3 regions of the Citrobacter sp. RHB25-C09 genome follow, and region 2 is predicted to be linked to each of the others. Evidence: predicted binding sites of a transcription regulator. Region 2 holds the regulator's gene; each other region holds the start of a gene.

Region 1 (5,277 bases), 770 kb from region 2:
ATCTCCAACAAGGCGCTGTTGCCGCTGCTGTGGGAGATGTTCCCGAACCACCCGAACCTGCTGCCAGCCTATTTCGCTGAAGACGATTACCCGCAGATGGAAAAATTCGTCGTCAAGCCTATCTTCTCGCGTGAAGGCGCTAACGTCTCCATCATTGAGAACGGTAAAACGATCGAAGCGGTGGAAGGCCCCTATGGCGAAGAAGGCATGATCGTGCAGCAGTTCCATCCGCTGCCGAAATATGGGGACAGCTATATGCTGATCGGCAGTTGGCTGATCAACGACCAGCCTGCCGGGATCGGTATTCGCGAGGACCGTGCGCTGATCACTCAGGATCTGTCGCGCTTTTATCCGCATATCTTTGTTGAATGACAGGGAGTGCCGGGTGGCGGTTTCGCCTTACCCGGCATACCTTTTCTTACCCCACCTGGACTGACAGCATACTCAGACTGCCCATCTCAATGCCTTCCACCGGGATCGTAACAGGCTCTTTGCCATCCCATGCGCCCAGCACGTACAGCAGTGGCAGATAGTGATCCGGCGTCGGGTTCGACAACGAACCACCTTCATGATCAAGATAATTCACCAACGGATGCTGCTCCACCGGCCCCTGCCAGGTCAGGTTCGCTTTTACAAAATCATTGAAGGACGTGGCCCATGGGTACGGTGAGTTATCACCATGCCAACGCACGGTACGCAGGTTATGCACCACGTTACCGCTGGCCACCAGCATAATGCCCTGATCCCGTAGCGCAGCCAGCTTGCGGCCAATTTCAAGATGCCAGGCCGGCGGTTTGGTGCTGTCGATACTTAACTGCACCATTGGAATATCCGCGTTCGGGTACATCTTGATCAGCACGCCCCACGAGCCGTGATCAAACCCCCACGCCTCTGTATCAAGCGTTACAGGAACCGGCGACAGGAGATCGACCAGCTGTTGCGCTAATTCAGGGGAACCGGGTGCCGGATAGTGGGTGTCATACAACGCCTGCGGAAAACCACCAAAATCATGGATCGTTTTTGGCGCTTCCATCGCCGTAACGCCCGTCCCGCGCGTAAACCAGTGTGCAGATACCACGACGATCGCTTTTGGACGCGGCAATGCCTCCCCCAATTGCTGCCAGGCGCGGGTATACTGGTTATCTTCGAGAACGTTCATCGGACTGCCGTGTCCCAAAAACAATGCTGGCATACGAGAATGAGTCATGGTGATATCCTTAAATAGGGTGTCAATGCAATGGTTCTACATTACGCGCAACCCGCAAAAGATGAACGCAGATAAGCATGATGATCATCATCAGGAAATTTGAATGTAAGAAATGTGTAAAGCAAAACGATCACACTCGCTTTGCTGGCAATGAATTATTAATATAAATGAGAATTATTATCACGAGGAGAGGTGAATGTCAGTCCCCTTGATTCTGACCATACTGGCAGGTGCTGCGACCTTCATCGGCGCGATCCTTGGTGTACTTGGTCAAAAGCCATCTAACCGTGTGCTGGCCTTCTCACTGGGCTTTGCTGCCGGGATCATGTTACTCATCTCGCTGATGGAAATGCTGCCTGCCGCGCTGCGAACAGAAGGTATGTCGCCGGTTCTGGGCTACGGCATGTTCGTATTTGGCCTTCTGGGGTACTTTGGCCTTGACCGTATGCTGCCCCACGCACACCCACAGGATTTGATGCAAAAAACCGTTGCGCCGATGCCGCGCAATATTAAACGTACCGCTGTTTTACTGACGCTCGGCATCAGTTTGCACAACTTCCCGGAAGGGGTTGCGACCTACGTCACCGCCAGTAGCAACCTGGAACTCGGGTTTGGTATTGCGCTGGCGGTTGCCTTGCACAACATTCCAGAAGGTTTAGCGGTCGCCGGTCCGGTGTACGCCGCAACCGGCTCTAAGCGTACGGCCATCTTCTGGGCGGGCATTTCCGGCATGGCGGAAATCCTGGGCGGCGTGCTGGCGTGGTTGATTCTGGGTAGCCTGATTTCTCCGGTGGTTATGGCGGCTATTATGGCGGCCGTTGCCGGAATTATGGTGGCGCTATCGGTTGATGAACTGATGCCGCTGGCGAAAGAGATCGATCCGAACAACAACCCCAGCTATGGCGTTCTTTGCGGCATGTCTGTGATGGGGTTAAGTCTGGTCTTACTTCAGACAATGGGAATTGGCTGACAAAAAGAGCAGGAAACTGTTATTCCTGCTCTTTGCGCATAACGCGCGCTTCATCATGACGACGAAGTAATTTATTACGGATTTCCATCAGCGCATCTCTGTCCTGGCGAAACGCCTTACAGCAGCGCTTCATATGGCAAATATACGCCGCAACCACCAGAACAATTAAAACAATCCAATACCAGGCAATAAACATCCTTTTAACCTTAAAGCGTAACGTTAACAAATATATAGCATCAAAACATGCCGTACCCCTATCGGGTTAGTTTTATATACTGGCACAGTATGAAATCGAAAGTATGATTTCGATCATAGAGAAAAAGGTTGGGCGTTTATTAAACAGATGGATGTTTGAAAAGTTAAACTGACAGGATAAATGACGCTACCGTCTGTGAGCGCGTCGGCTTATCGGGTCTACAGGTTTAGCACCTTAGGGAGTAGACCCGATAAGAGAGTACAGCGTCTTAACTGGCTTTACGCTCGTGAGCCTGGCGGTAGGCCACCAGGTCTTCGATCGTAACAACGGCCATGTTATGTTTGCCCGCAAACGCGATGCACTCTGGCGCGCGCGCCATGCTGCCATCGTCATTGGTCAGTTCACACAGCACGCCTGCCGGTTTGAAACCTGCCAGCGTCACCAGATCGATGGTCGCTTCGGTGTGCCCACCACGGGTCAAAACACCGCCCGGCTGAGCGCGCAGCGGGAAGACGTGTCCCGGACGGTTCAGATCGGAAGGTTTCGCGCCGTCGGCAATGGCCGCACGAACGGTCGTTATGCGATCAGCGGCGGAAACGCCGGTGGTCACGCCTTCAGCCGCCTCAATGGTCACGGTAAAACCGGTACCATAGGCGCTGGTGTTATTTTCCACCATCATCGGCAGATCGAGTTGTTTACGACGATCTTCGGTAATGCACAGGCAGACAATACCGCTACCGTGACGGATAGTCAGTGCCATCTGTTCAACGGTCATGGTTTCTGCGGGGAAAATCATATCGCCTTCGTTTTCACGATCTTCATCGTCCAGCACCATCACACCGCGGCCTTCGCGCAACGCAGACAGAGCGTGTTCGACACGTTCAAAAGGCGTACCAAAAGAGGAAAGTAGCGTCTGATTCATGGTAAAAAAACCTCACTAAAATTATGGTTACCAGAATCAGGGCAGTCTTAGGAGTGCCGACAAGCGGCTAAAAAAATAACGTGAGCGGGTCCATGCCCGACAGAATCGTTACTCTCTCCCATCCGGACTCTAACCGTCGGCCCCGGAATTACACCGGATCTGCTGACCTTCAGATTTGCATCCGAAGCGCTCGCGGGCTTTCAGCATCAAGCTGATTTACCGCCGGTGGGGAATTTCGCCCCGCCCTGAGAATAAGCGGGTTAACTATAACGCTATTGATTACCTTCATCAACGCCTTTGCCTGCATAAGCTTCACACAATTCTGGTTTATGCCTTGCGCATATCGCACTACAATGGGCATTAACACTTACCAGTTCAGGGAAACCACTATGATTGACCCGAAAAAAATTGAGCAAATTGCTCGCCAGGTTCATGAGTCGATGCCGAAAGGGATCCGCGAGTTCGGGGAAGATGTCGAGAAGAAAATCCGTCAAACGTTGCAGTCGCAGTTGACGCGTCTCGACTTGGTGAGCCGCGAAGAGTTTGATGTGCAGACGCAGGTCCTGCTGCGCACCCGCGAAAAGCTGGCGCTGCTGGAACAGCGTCTCAGTGAACTGGAAGCACGTCAGGGTAGCGAAGCCGTTAAACCCGCGCCTGCCATCCCGCCGGTAGAATCACAAGAGTAATCATCCACGGGCCGCAAGGCCCGTGGCTATTTTTCATCGCCAATTTATTCCTTTCTTACCGCCGCCCTTGATGCCCATTTCGACCATTACGATTCCCTTTCTTCCGGTAATATCGGGCAAGCGCTGCATTACCTCAATATCGGGCGCATTCCCGCGCTGATCGTGCTTTGTCTGCTCGCCGGTTATTTCGGTCTTTTTGGCATTCTTATCCAGCATGGCTGGATCGCGTTGTGGCAAGCCCCGCTGAGCAATTTCCTGCCTGGCCCGCTCTGCTTCATCCTCTCCGTGTTTGCTGTGCATTACAATGGAAATGGCTGCCACAGGATAACAGCAGGTGAAAACCCGCACCGCCGAGCAGAATGCGAAAATCGCGGCGTTTGAGGCCGAACGTCACCGTGAAGCTGAACAAACCCGTATCCTTGCTGAGCGCCAGATTCAGGATGCGGAAACCAAAGCGGTTGAACTGACCGTGCGTGCCAAAGCTGAGAAAGAAGCGGCTGAGCAACAGGCGGCTGCTATCGTCGAACTGGCGAAAGCTGAAGCACAGCGCGCCAACGTACTCTCTAATGAGCAAACCACTCTGAAGTTTAAACTGGCCCTGTTGCAGTCTCTGCCTGCGGTTATTGAGAAGTCCGTTGAGCCGATGAAGTCGATCGACGGCATTAAGATCATTCCGGCGGTTCACTGTCAGCACTGGCAGAGCCGCTGAAAATGATTAGCGAAAGCGAGTCGGAAGATGAGCTGAAGCCTGAAGAAATTTAATACCGGATGCCTGATGGCGCTACGCTTATCAGGCCTACGAAGCAAATGCCTGTAGGCCGGATAAGGTGTTTACACCGCCATCCGGCACTTTACCGGGCGCTTATTTATCGCTGTCTTTCTGGATCTTCTTGATGATATTGGTGGTCGAGCAACCATCTTCAAAGTTCAGCACCAGCACTTCGCCGCCGTTGGCCCAAACCTCTTTGCTGCCCGCGATATCTTCCGGCTTGTAATCTCCCCCTTTCACCAACAGATCCGGCAATACACCCGCGATCAGACGCTGCGGCGTGTCCTCTTCAAAAGAGACAACCCAGTCCACCGCTTCCAGCGCACCCAGTACGATCATGCGCTGTTCGAGCGGATTCACCGGACGCGTTTCGCCTTTCAGCCGTTTGGTCGACGCGTCGCTGTTCACTGCCACGATCAGCCGGTCGCCCAGCTTACGCGCGTTAGCAAGATAAGAGACATGGCCCGCATGCAGAATATCGAACACGCCGTTGGTCATCACCACCTTCTCGCCGCGCTTACGGGCGC
Region 2 (5,277 bases):
GGCCCGGCCTGGGCGCGCGCTGGCTATATTCAGCCTACCGGACAAACGCTGTTAGCGCCGCACTGGAGCTTTATGCCTGGGACCTATCAGGGTGCGGAAGCGGGCGCAAACTTCGACTATGGTGATGCCGGCGCACTGAGCTTCTCCTACATGTGGACCAACGAATATAAGTCCCCGTGGCATATCGAGATGGATAAGTTCTACCAGGGCGACAGAACCACAAAGGTGGATTACCTGCACTCCATCGGCGCGAAATATGACTTTAAAAATGACTTAGTGCTGGAAGCAGCATTTGGTCAGTCTGAAGGCTATGTCGATCAGTACTTTGCGAAAGCCAGCTACAAGTTTGATTTAGCCGGTAACCCATTCTCCACCAGCTACCAGTTCTACGGCGCGCGCGATAAGGTTGATAACCGTACTGCAAGCGATATCTATGATGGTACGGCCTGGCTGCAGGCGTTGACCTTCGGCTACAAAGTGGCTGAAGTGGTTGATCTGCGTCTGGAAGGCACCTGGGTGAAAGCGGAAGGGCAGCAGGGTTTCTTCCTGCAACGTATGACCCCGACTTACTCCTCCTCAAACGGTCGTCTGGACATCTGGTGGGATAACCGCTCAGACTTCAACGCCAACGGCGAAAAAGCGGTCTTCTTCGGCGCGATGTATGATCTGAAAAACTGGAACCTGCCGGGTTGGGCTGTCGGTGCATCCTATGTTTACGCCTGGGACGCTAAACCGTCTACCTGGCAGAGCAATCCAGATGCGTACTACGATAAAAACCGTACGATTGAAGAATCTTCTTACAGTCTGGATGCGGTCTACACCCTGCAGGATGGTCGTGCGAAAGGCACCATGTTTAAACTGCACTTCACCGAGTACGACAACCACTCCAATATTCCAAGCTGGGGCGGCGGCTACGGCAACATCTTCCAGGATGAGCGCGACGTGAAATTCATCGTGATTGCCCCGTTCACCATCTTCTAATGCCAGCAGCGGCGGGCCTGGTGCCTGCCGCTCTGTTGAGGACTGTTCTATGAAAAAACTGTTACTCGTCGCCGCGATGGCATCCGGACTGGTGGCCTGCGCTCCTTCTACCGCACCGAAAGAAGACAGTCGTTTGAAAGAAGCGTACAGCGCCTGTATCAACACGGCGCAGGGTTCACCAGAGAAAATTGAAGCCTGCCAGAGCGTGTTAAACGTACTGAGGAAAGAGAAACAGCATCAGGCGTTTGCCAACCAGGAAAGCGTGCGCGTACTGGATTACCAGCAATGTATTCAGGCTGCGCATAGCGGAAACGGTCAGGCAGTTAACGCTGATTGCGATAAAATCTGGAATGAAATTCGTACCAAAAACAGCGCGCAGTAACGCTTACTGTTCGGCAGACAAAAGACCCGCATTTTCTGCGGGTCTTTTATTGGGCATAAAAAAACCAACCCTAAGGTTGGCTTTTATGAATACAGTGACTTATTTCGCGTTGTGCGCCTGTTCATCTTCGCGGCAATCGCCTTCGGCGCAGTGCCCGTAGAGATAGAGGCTATGGTTCGTTAAACGAATACCATGCTTTGACGCGATCTCACGTTGGCGCGCTTCGATAGAATCGTCGCTGAACTCGATCACTTTCCCACAGTCAAGGCAGATCAGGTGATCGTGATGATGTTGCTGCGTCAGTTCAAAAACGGATTTGCCGCCTTCAAAATTGTGGCGGGTTACGATACCGGCGTCATCAAACTGGTTCAGCACGCGATAAACGGTCGCCAGACCAATTTCTTCACCCATGTCGATCAGTCGTTTGTATAAATCTTCCGCACTGACGTGATGGTTTTCCGGGCCCTGAAGAACTTCCAAAATTTTCAAACGTGGAAGCGTTACTTTCAGGCCAGCCTTCTTTAATGCGGTATTGTTGTCAGTCATGCGGAATCTGTCCTGTTGCTAAACGATTCACTTCATACAAGAAGTGACAGAAATTGCACTCGAGATATTGCGATTCATTATAGGACTGCCGTGTCTAAATGAAAACCGCAAGGCTCTGGCAAATGTTAATAATAACGAGGTATTGCCTGGAAATGAGAGCGCCACCTAATAACTCCTGCATATTGTACAGGGATGGGCAAGGAAGTTACAAATTTGTAGCAATTATTTTGATTGGTTCTGTCTATTGATGCGGCGCAAACCATGTTTACGCCGCATAACATCAGGCGTTAATAATTTCGTCGAGATGCAATTCTTCGGAAATCTGTTTTACCCATTTTTCCACGCGCTCAGCGGTCAACTCCGGCTGGCGATCTTCATCAATGGCCAGACCGACAAAATGGTCGTCATCTGCCAGACCTTTAGACGCTTCGAAGTGGTAACCCGCCGTCGGCCAGTGACCCACGATGGTTGCGCCGCGCGGCTCAATGATGTCGCGAATAGTTCCTAACGCGTCGCAGAAGTATTCTGCATAATCTTCCTGGTCGCCACAGCCGAAAAGAGCCACCAGTTTGCCATTGAAATCAACTTCTTCGAGGGTCGGAAAGAAGTCATCCCAGTCGCATTGCGCTTCGCCGTAGTACCAGGTTGGGATGCCGAGCAGCAGAATGTCATACCCTTCCAGGTCTTCTTTGCTGCTTTTAGCAATGTCATGAACATCAGCAACGTCTTTACCAAGCTGTTTCTGAATCATTTTTGCGATATTTTCGGTATTCCCGGTGTCGCTGCCGAAAAAGATGCCAGTGATTGCCATGAGTGAAGTAACCTCTTGAAACTCATTGAAATGGTTGGGGCGAATTGCCCACAGATAAGGGCAATCATAGCAGAACAGTCAGGTATGCGGAAATAGCAAACGTGCAGGAGTGCACTTCATGCTACACGAAAGTGGAGGATGTGAGGTTTCTAGCCCTGAGTCTGACTGCGCAAGGCTGCCAGTTGGGACATCAGCATTTCTTCAATCAGCTCGCTGCGACTTATGTTACGGGATTCTGCCAGTTCGTTTAAGGCGTCAACGGCTTCCGCGTTGAGCTTAAGTTCGACACGCTTAAGGCCACGAACTTTGTCGCGTTTTAGCTGGTTACGCTTATTAATGCGCAGCTGTTCATCGCGCGAAAGCGGATTGGTTTTGGGTCTTCCCGGACGACGCTCGTGCGCGAACAGATCTAATGTCGTACGGTCCGTTTGTTCTTTGGCCATGATCCTGGTGATTTCGGGGGAACAATCAGTCGGGCGTCAGCCCGGATGGATAGCGCGCCATCATACATCAGCGAGTGGGGCGCGCCAACGTTCGCGCGCGTAATCGCGCACGGACGCCGAGTTTTTAATCAGTTCGCCGTGTCGTTCAGATAACGACGGATGGCGCGCAGGACAGCCTCGGGCTTTTCTGCATGTACCCAGTGACCCGCACCGGCAATCACGTGGGCTCGCGCCTGCGGAAACTGGGCGAGCAGGTCGGCGCGATACGCTTCGGTGACATAAGGGGAGTTGCCGCCGGGAATAAACAGCGCCGGGTGGTCCCAGGCCGGGATTGTCTCCCAGCCGACGATATGCGGGTATTGCTCCCACAGCACCGGAACGTTAAAGCGCCACTCGCCGTCAGCCCAGGATTTCAGCAAAAACTGAATCACCCCTTCTTCGTTAAGATGCTCGCGCATCACCACAGCCGCCTGCTGCCGGGTTTGCGCCTCCGATGCCGTTACCGCGTTGATGGCCGTGAAAATTTCATCGTGGCGGCGGACAGGGTAATCCACCGGCGCAATATCGATTGCCACTAACTTATCGACTCGCTCCGGTGCTAATGCGGTCAGCGCCATTACCGCTTTGCCACCCATTGAGTGACCAATAAAGGTGGCTTTGTCGATCTGCTGGGCATCCAGCGTATCCAGCAGATCCTGCGCCATAACCGCGTAGTTCATTTGCGGATCGCGGGGCGACAGGCCGTGGTTGCGCATGTCGACCTGAATAACATCGTGGTCGTTTACCAGGTCGCGCGCCAGGACGCCGAGATTATCCAGACTGCCAAACAGACCGTGAACCAGGACGATGGGAGAATTATTGTGCAGGTTTTGTGCAGATTGCGCTCGGATATTCAATTTCATGGCAAAGTTCTTTTTTTCGCTTCGTCGGGTTAGGGTATTATGTTGACCATTCTACAACTGGGCTGCAACCATTACGGTTTACTCCGAGTTTTACGTTCAGCCAGGTTTGACGCTATCCGCTGTCAGGATTTGCCTTTACACTGTGTTCAGATAATCCTGACGACTTGTATTCAGATAAGACACCGCACTGGATTAAGATGAAAACGATTGAAGTCGATGATGAACTCTATAGCTATATTGCCAGCCACACCAAGCATATCGGCGAGAGCGCATCCGAAATTTTACGGCGCATGTTGAAGTTTTCCGCCGCATCACAGCCTGTCGCCTCAGCGGCAAAAGAGGTTCGCGCGCAGCAACCTGTGGCTGTGGAAGCGAAACCCGTCAATCCTGTAAAGGATAAAGTGCGCGCCATGCGTGAAATGCTTCTGTCTGACGAATACGCAGAACAGAAGAGAGCGGTCAATCGCTTCATGCTGGTACTGTCTACACTTTATTCACTGGATCCGCACGCCTTTGCCGATGCAACGGAATCGTTGCATGGCAGAACGCGCGTCTATTTTGCGGCGGACGAACAGACGCTGCTGAAAAATGGTAATCAGACCAAACCGAAACACGTACCCGGTACGCCGTATTGGGTGATTACCAACACCAACACTGGCCGTAAATGCAGCATGATTGAACACATCATGCAGTCAATGCAATTCCCGACGGAATTGATTGAGAAGGTTTGCGGAACAATTTAACCCTTGCAAAGAAGGACCAGGCAATGGCAATCCACAACCGTGCAGGACAGCCTGCGCAACAAAGTGATTTGATTAACGTCGCCCAACTGACGGCGCAATATTATGTACTGAAACCAGAAGCAGGGAATGCTGAACACGCGGTGAAATTCGGTACCTCCGGACACCGTGGCAGTGCAGGTCGCCATAGCTTCAATGAACCGCATATTCTGGCGATTGCGCAGGCGATTGCCGAAGAGCGCGCGAAAAACGGCATTACCGGTCCTTGCTATGTGGGTAAAGATACTCACGCACTCTCCGAACCGGCGTTTATTTCGGTGCTGGAAGTGCTTGCGGCAAACGGGGTGGACGTGATTGTTCAGGAGAACAACGGTTTTACGCCAACGCCTGCCGTCTCAAACGCAATCCTGGTCCATAACAAAAAGGGCGGAGCGCTGGCGGATGGTATCGTCATCACCCCGTCGCATAACCC
Region 3 (5,277 bases), 410 kb from region 2:
TCGACTCTATTTATAACAATAACCCTTTGATTTGTGATGATAATGAATACTCTGCGACTCACCCGCTGGCTGGCATTTTTCACGTTTGCCGCCGCAATGACAATTGCGCTTCCCGCACAGGCAAACAGCTGGCCGCTTCCTCCCGCTGGCAGCAAACTGGTTGGGGAAAATAAATACCACGTTGTCGAAAACGATGGCGGATCGCTGGAAGCTATCGCTAAAAAGTACAATGTTGGTTTTCTGGCACTGCTTCAGGCAAACCCGGGCGTAGATCCATATGTACCCAGACCGGGCAGCGTATTGACGATCCCGTTGCAAACGCTGTTACCGGATGCGCCGCGCGAAGGCATCGTGATTAACCTCGCCGAGCTGCGTCTGTATTACTACCCACCGGGGAAAAATTCAGTGACGGTTTACCCTATTGGCATTGGTCAGTTAGGGGGCGATACGCTAACGCCTACCATGGTCACCACCGTATCGGATAAACGCGCGAATCCTACCTGGACCCCAACGGCGAATATTCGCGCACGGTATAAAGCCCAGGGAATCGATCTTCCTGCTGTCGTCCCTGCGGGGCCGGATAACCCGATGGGGCATCACGCTATTCGCTTAGCTGCCTACGGCGGCGTTTACCTGCTGCACGGCACCAACGCCGATTTCGGCATTGGCATGCGCGTCAGCTCCGGCTGTATCCGCCTGCGCGATGGTGATATTGAGACACTGTTTAGCCAGGTGAAGCCAGGCACAAAGGTGAATATTATCAATACGCCGATCAAAGCGTCGGTTGAACCGGGCGGCGTGCGTCTGGTCGAAGTTCACCAGCCGTTGTCAAAAAATATTGATGATGACCCGCAGGTTCTCCCTATTGTGTTAAACAGCACGCTTCAGGCTTTTAAAGATGCCGCGCAGACCGATGCGGCATTGATGCAGCACGTGATGGACGTTCGTTCAGGGATGCCGGTGGACGTGACTCGTCACCCGGATAACAGCCCTAAAACGCTGTAAATATCGAATGTAAAAAAGCCCCGCTGAATGCGCTTCAGCGGGGCTTTTTTTATGCAGTCAGTGGCATTGATGAGGGAAGTTAGCGCCTGCTGCTTATTTATAAATTACGGCAGTACCGTGCAGATTGTTCGGACCGGTAACGGAAGTGATGCGGAAGGATTTAGCACCCATTTCATCGGCTTTTTGTGCCAGTTCATCTTGTAATGAACTGAGGTTAGTCCCTGCATTAGCAGAGATAGTGCCGACTTTTTGCTGACCCGCAGGCGTCGCCTGAACTTCAACAGCAGCGAAGCTTGCGAATGACAGAGAACTCAGAACAGCAGCAGCGATGAGGGTTTTTACGTTTTTCATGATGATGACCTTGTGCAGATGAATGGGCGTCGCAAGCAATTACTTAACGATCGATAGGTAAATGATAGATGTGATCCATGTCACACGTCAATATTTTTTTATAACGATCGTTAAATAAAATAAAAAACGTCGAACTTTCAGATGACTACAACGAAAATTTTTTCTTCTGAATGCGCTGGAGACTGAGCGGGTTTATTTTTATAATGGTTGTTCATTAAACCCATTAAGGTACAACGGCATCATGACAACGGAATCGACAGCTTGCGTCAAAAAAAGCCGTGGCCGACCAAAAGTGTTCGACAGGGAAGCCGCGCTTGATAAGGCCATGAAACTCTTCTGGCAGCATGGTTATGAAGCGACATCGCTTTCTGATCTTGTTGAGGCGACGGGCGCTAAGGCACCGACGCTGTATGCAGAATTCACCAATAAAGAGGGGCTATTCCGTGCGGTGCTGGATCGCTATGTCTCGCGCTTTGCCGCCCGCCACGAAGCTCAGCTTTTGTGTGAGGAAAAAAGCGTTGAGTCTGCACTGGAGGATTATTTCACTGCGGTAGCCACCTGTTTTACCAGCAAGGATACGCCAGCGGGCTGTTTTATGATCAACACCTCTGCGACTCTTGGCGCCGCGTCAAATGATATCGCCAATGCGCTGAAGTCACGTCACGCTCTGCAAGAACAGACCTTGATTCAGTTTTTGCGTAAGCGACAAGAGCGAGGCGAGATCCCGGCACACTGCAATGTGCAAAGCCTGGCGCAGTATCTGAACTGCATTTTGCAGGGTATGTCTATCAGCGCCCGTGAAGGGGCGACGTGTGAAACACTGATGCAGATTATCCGCACCACCCTGCGCCTGTGGCCGGAACTCCTCAAAGCCTGATCGCCTAACCCACCCGGAGGCCCTGTCTCCGGGTTTTTCTCCTGTCTATTTCCTTATAATTTTTAGTGTTATCACCCGCTTAGATCTAATTTATCCTAAAAATATATTGATAATAGCAATTATTATCAGCAATATTCGCATTTGATTTTTACATCTGTTTCACAATGTAACAGCCGGAACCTGCCCGGTATTCATCACGTTTTAAAAGGGAATGCGAATGAACAAGCGTCTTTGGGTGCTCAACCCAATTCTGTTAGCCCTCGCCCTGCCCGTCGCGGCGGCAGAGACAGAAGAAGAAAACATCGTCGTTAGCGCCAACCGCAGCCAGAAAACGGTAGCGGACATGGCGCAAACCACCTGGGTTATTGAAGGCCAGGAAATTGAGCAACAGGTTCAGGGCGGTAAAGAATTTAAAGACGTGCTGGCACAACTCATCCCAGGCATTGACGTCAGCAGTCAGGGGCGTACAAACTACGGGATGAATATGCGCGGCCGGGCAATAGTGGTGCTCATTGACGGTGTCCGCCTCAACTCATCTCGTACCGACAGTCGCCAGCTTGATTCCATTGATCCTTTTAATATTGCCCATATTGAAGTCATTTCTGGGGCAACAGCGCTCTATGGCGGCGGTAGTACCGGCGGCTTAATCAACATTGTCACCAAAAAAGGTCAGCCAGACCGCCAGGTGGAGCTTGAGCTTGGAGGGAAATCTGGCTTTAACAACAGCAACGATCGCGATGAGCGTGTGGCGGCAGCGGTGAGCGGCGGAACGGATCGTGCATCCGGTCGAATGTCGGTGGCGTATCAGCGCTTTGGCGGCTGGTACGATGGAAATGGCGACGCACTGATGCTCGACAACACGCAAACCGGGCTACAGCACTCCGATCGTCTGGACGTGATGGGCACGGGCACCATCGACATTGATGAAAATCGCCAGCTACAACTGGTCAGCCAATATTATAAAAGCCAGGGCGATGAAGATTACGGCCTATACCTGGGCGAAAATATGTCAGCTGTCACCGGTAATGGCACTGCCATTACCCGCAGCGGGCTGAGTTCTGACCGCATTCCGGGTACGGAGCGTCATCTGATTAGCCTGCAATATTCCGACGCCGACTTTTTTGGTCAGAACCTGGTAAGTCAGATTTACTACCGCGATGAGTCTCTGAAATTTTACCCCTTCCCCGCCCTGAGCAAAGGTAAGGTAACCAGCTTCTCCGCTTCGCAGCAGGATACCGATCAGTACGGCGCCAAAATCACCCTCAACAGCCAACTGATGGAAAACTGGGAGCTGACGTGGGGCATTGATGCGGACCACGAAACCTTCGATTCCAACCAGGAGTTCTTTGATCTGGCGTGGTCAATCCCTTCCGGCGGCATGGACAACCGTACCGCTTATACCACCGGACGATATCCCGGCTACAGCATCACTAACTTTGCGCCATTCCTGCAAAGCAGTTACGACATTAATGATATCTTCACCCTGAGCGGCGGTGTGCGCTATCAGTGGACCGAAAACCGGGTTGATGATTTCGTCGGCTACACGCAGCAACAGGGGATCGCCAATGGTCTGGCCCGCTCTGCCGATGAAATTCCCGGCGGGAAAGCGGATTACGACAACTTCCTGTTCAATGCCGGCCTTCTTGCGCATCTGACCGATCGCCAGCAGGCATGGTTTAACTTCTCTCAGGGCGTCGAACTGCCAGACCCGGGGAAATATTACGGTAATGGCACCTATGAACTTGTAGGCGATCATTATCAGCTTCAGCGTAGCGTTAACGTCGCCGACTCGCGTCTGGAAGGCATTAAGGTCAACTCTTATGAACTGGGCTGGCGCTATACCGGCGATAATCTGCGCACACAGCTGGCGGCATACTATTCAACGTCTGATAAATCCATTGTCATTAACCGCAGCGACATGACAATTCGCGTAGAGCCTGACGATCGCCGGATTTATGGCATTGAAGGCGCGGCGGACTATTTCATTCCTGACAGCGACTGGAGTCTTGGCGCGAACTTTAACGTGCTGAAGTCGGAAGTGAAGCAGAACGGGAAATGGGAAAAATGGGATGTGACGTTAGCCTCGCCATCGAAAGCCACCGCCTGGGTGGGTTGGGCTCCAGAGCCGTGGTCCTTACGCGTGCAGACACAGCAATCTTTTGATCTTAGTGATGCCAGCGGCAATGAGTTGGACGGTTACAATACTGTCGACTTTATCGGCAGCTACCAGCTTCCCTTGGGCAAGCTGACGTTCAGTGTTGAGAACCTGCTGGATGAAGATTACACCACGCTGTGGGGACAGCGCGCTCCGCTGCTTTACAGCCCAACCTATGGCAGCCCGTCGCAATATGAGTACAAAGGCCGCGGGCGTACCTTCGGATTAAACTACGCCTTAACCTTCTGATAAAAAAAGCCCCTCAGCCTGAGCGATTGAGGGGCTAACGTGCAGAGTACAGCTTTTTATACTTTGTTATTCAGGATTAACTGGCCGTTATTATCCAACGGAATTTGTGTGCCAGGATCTTTATCCATGCGGATTTTGCCCTGCTGGTCACCTATTTTGTAAGTGACGTCATAACCGAGCATTTTTTCCGACTTGTCATAGACGGTTTTACAGCGCTGCTGCGTAGAGGTGTAGGTATCGCTTTCCTGCATGGAGCCCTGGATCTGATTACCTGCATATCCGCCCCCCAACGCCCCGACGACAGTGGCGACATCTTTACCACGTCCACCGCCAAACTGATGACCAATCACGCCCCCCGCCACCGCACCGAGTACTGACCCGGCAATACGGTTTTCATCCTGTACGGGTTTACGATGGGTTACCGTCACATTGCGGCACTCCTGACGCGGCGTTTTTACCGTCTCTTTGATCGGAGTTGCGGAAACGACTTGCGCATACTGCGGGCCACGTTCGAAAACATTCAGACTGGCTACTGCTGCCACGCCCAGCGCAGCCGCTACGCCAATGCCCATACCCGCCAACATTGATTTATTCACGGGAGATCCTCCTTCTTTGCTATTAGTAACAATATTGCAACTAA

The links. Region 2 encodes Fur, which represses iron uptake genes when iron is present. Its sites were predicted from a motif close to ATAATAATGAGAACNACTATCAA; they were not measured.
Region 1: a site for Fur is predicted at 1,369-1,391, ahead of zupT (zinc transporter ZupT). Genes of this name have one in related genera too.
Region 3: a site for Fur is predicted at 2,340-2,362, ahead of HVY19_RS08470 (TonB-dependent siderophore receptor). Genes of this name have one in related genera too.

The regions. Positions count from the first base shown of each region.
Region 1 is NZ_CP057483.1:639,880-645,156, reverse strand. It holds gene HVY19_RS03100 (glutathionylspermidine synthase family protein) at 1-372, shown strand, start outside; gene ygiD (4,5-DOPA dioxygenase extradiol) at 419-1,207, opposite strand; gene zupT (zinc transporter ZupT) at 1,404-2,177, shown strand; gene HVY19_RS03085 (hypothetical protein) at 2,197-2,373, opposite strand; gene ribB (3,4-dihydroxy-2-butanone-4-phosphate synthase) at 2,642-3,295, opposite strand; FMN riboswitch at 3,402-3,552, opposite strand; gene ubiK (ubiquinone biosynthesis accessory factor UbiK) at 3,685-3,981, shown strand; partial or broken gene HVY19_RS03070 (hypothetical protein) at 4,033-4,313, shown strand; partial or broken gene HVY19_RS03065 (flotillin domain-containing protein) at 4,310-4,690, shown strand; gene hldE (bifunctional D-glycero-beta-D-manno-heptose-7-phosphate kinase/D-glycero-beta-D-manno-heptose 1-phosphate adenylyltransferase HldE) at 4,844-5,277, opposite strand, start outside.
Region 2 is NZ_CP057483.1:1,409,133-1,414,409, forward strand. It holds gene chiP (chitoporin) at 1-981, shown strand, start outside; gene chiQ (ChiQ/YbfN family lipoprotein) at 1,031-1,363, shown strand; gene fur (ferric iron uptake transcriptional regulator) at 1,463-1,909, opposite strand; gene fldA (flavodoxin FldA) at 2,190-2,720, opposite strand; gene ybfE (LexA regulated protein) at 2,870-3,163, opposite strand; gene ybfF (esterase) at 3,292-4,065, opposite strand; gene seqA (replication initiation negative regulator SeqA) at 4,263-4,808, shown strand; gene pgm (phosphoglucomutase (alpha-D-glucose-1,6-bisphosphate-dependent)) at 4,832-5,277, shown strand, end outside.
Region 3 is NZ_CP057483.1:1,822,807-1,828,083, reverse strand. It holds gene HVY19_RS08485 (L,D-transpeptidase family protein) at 43-1,005, shown strand; gene bhsA (multiple stress resistance protein BhsA) at 1,099-1,356, opposite strand; gene comR (TetR family copper-responsive transcriptional repressor ComR) at 1,598-2,233, shown strand; gene HVY19_RS08470 (TonB-dependent siderophore receptor) at 2,451-4,637, shown strand; gene HVY19_RS08465 (glycine zipper 2TM domain-containing protein) at 4,694-5,233, opposite strand.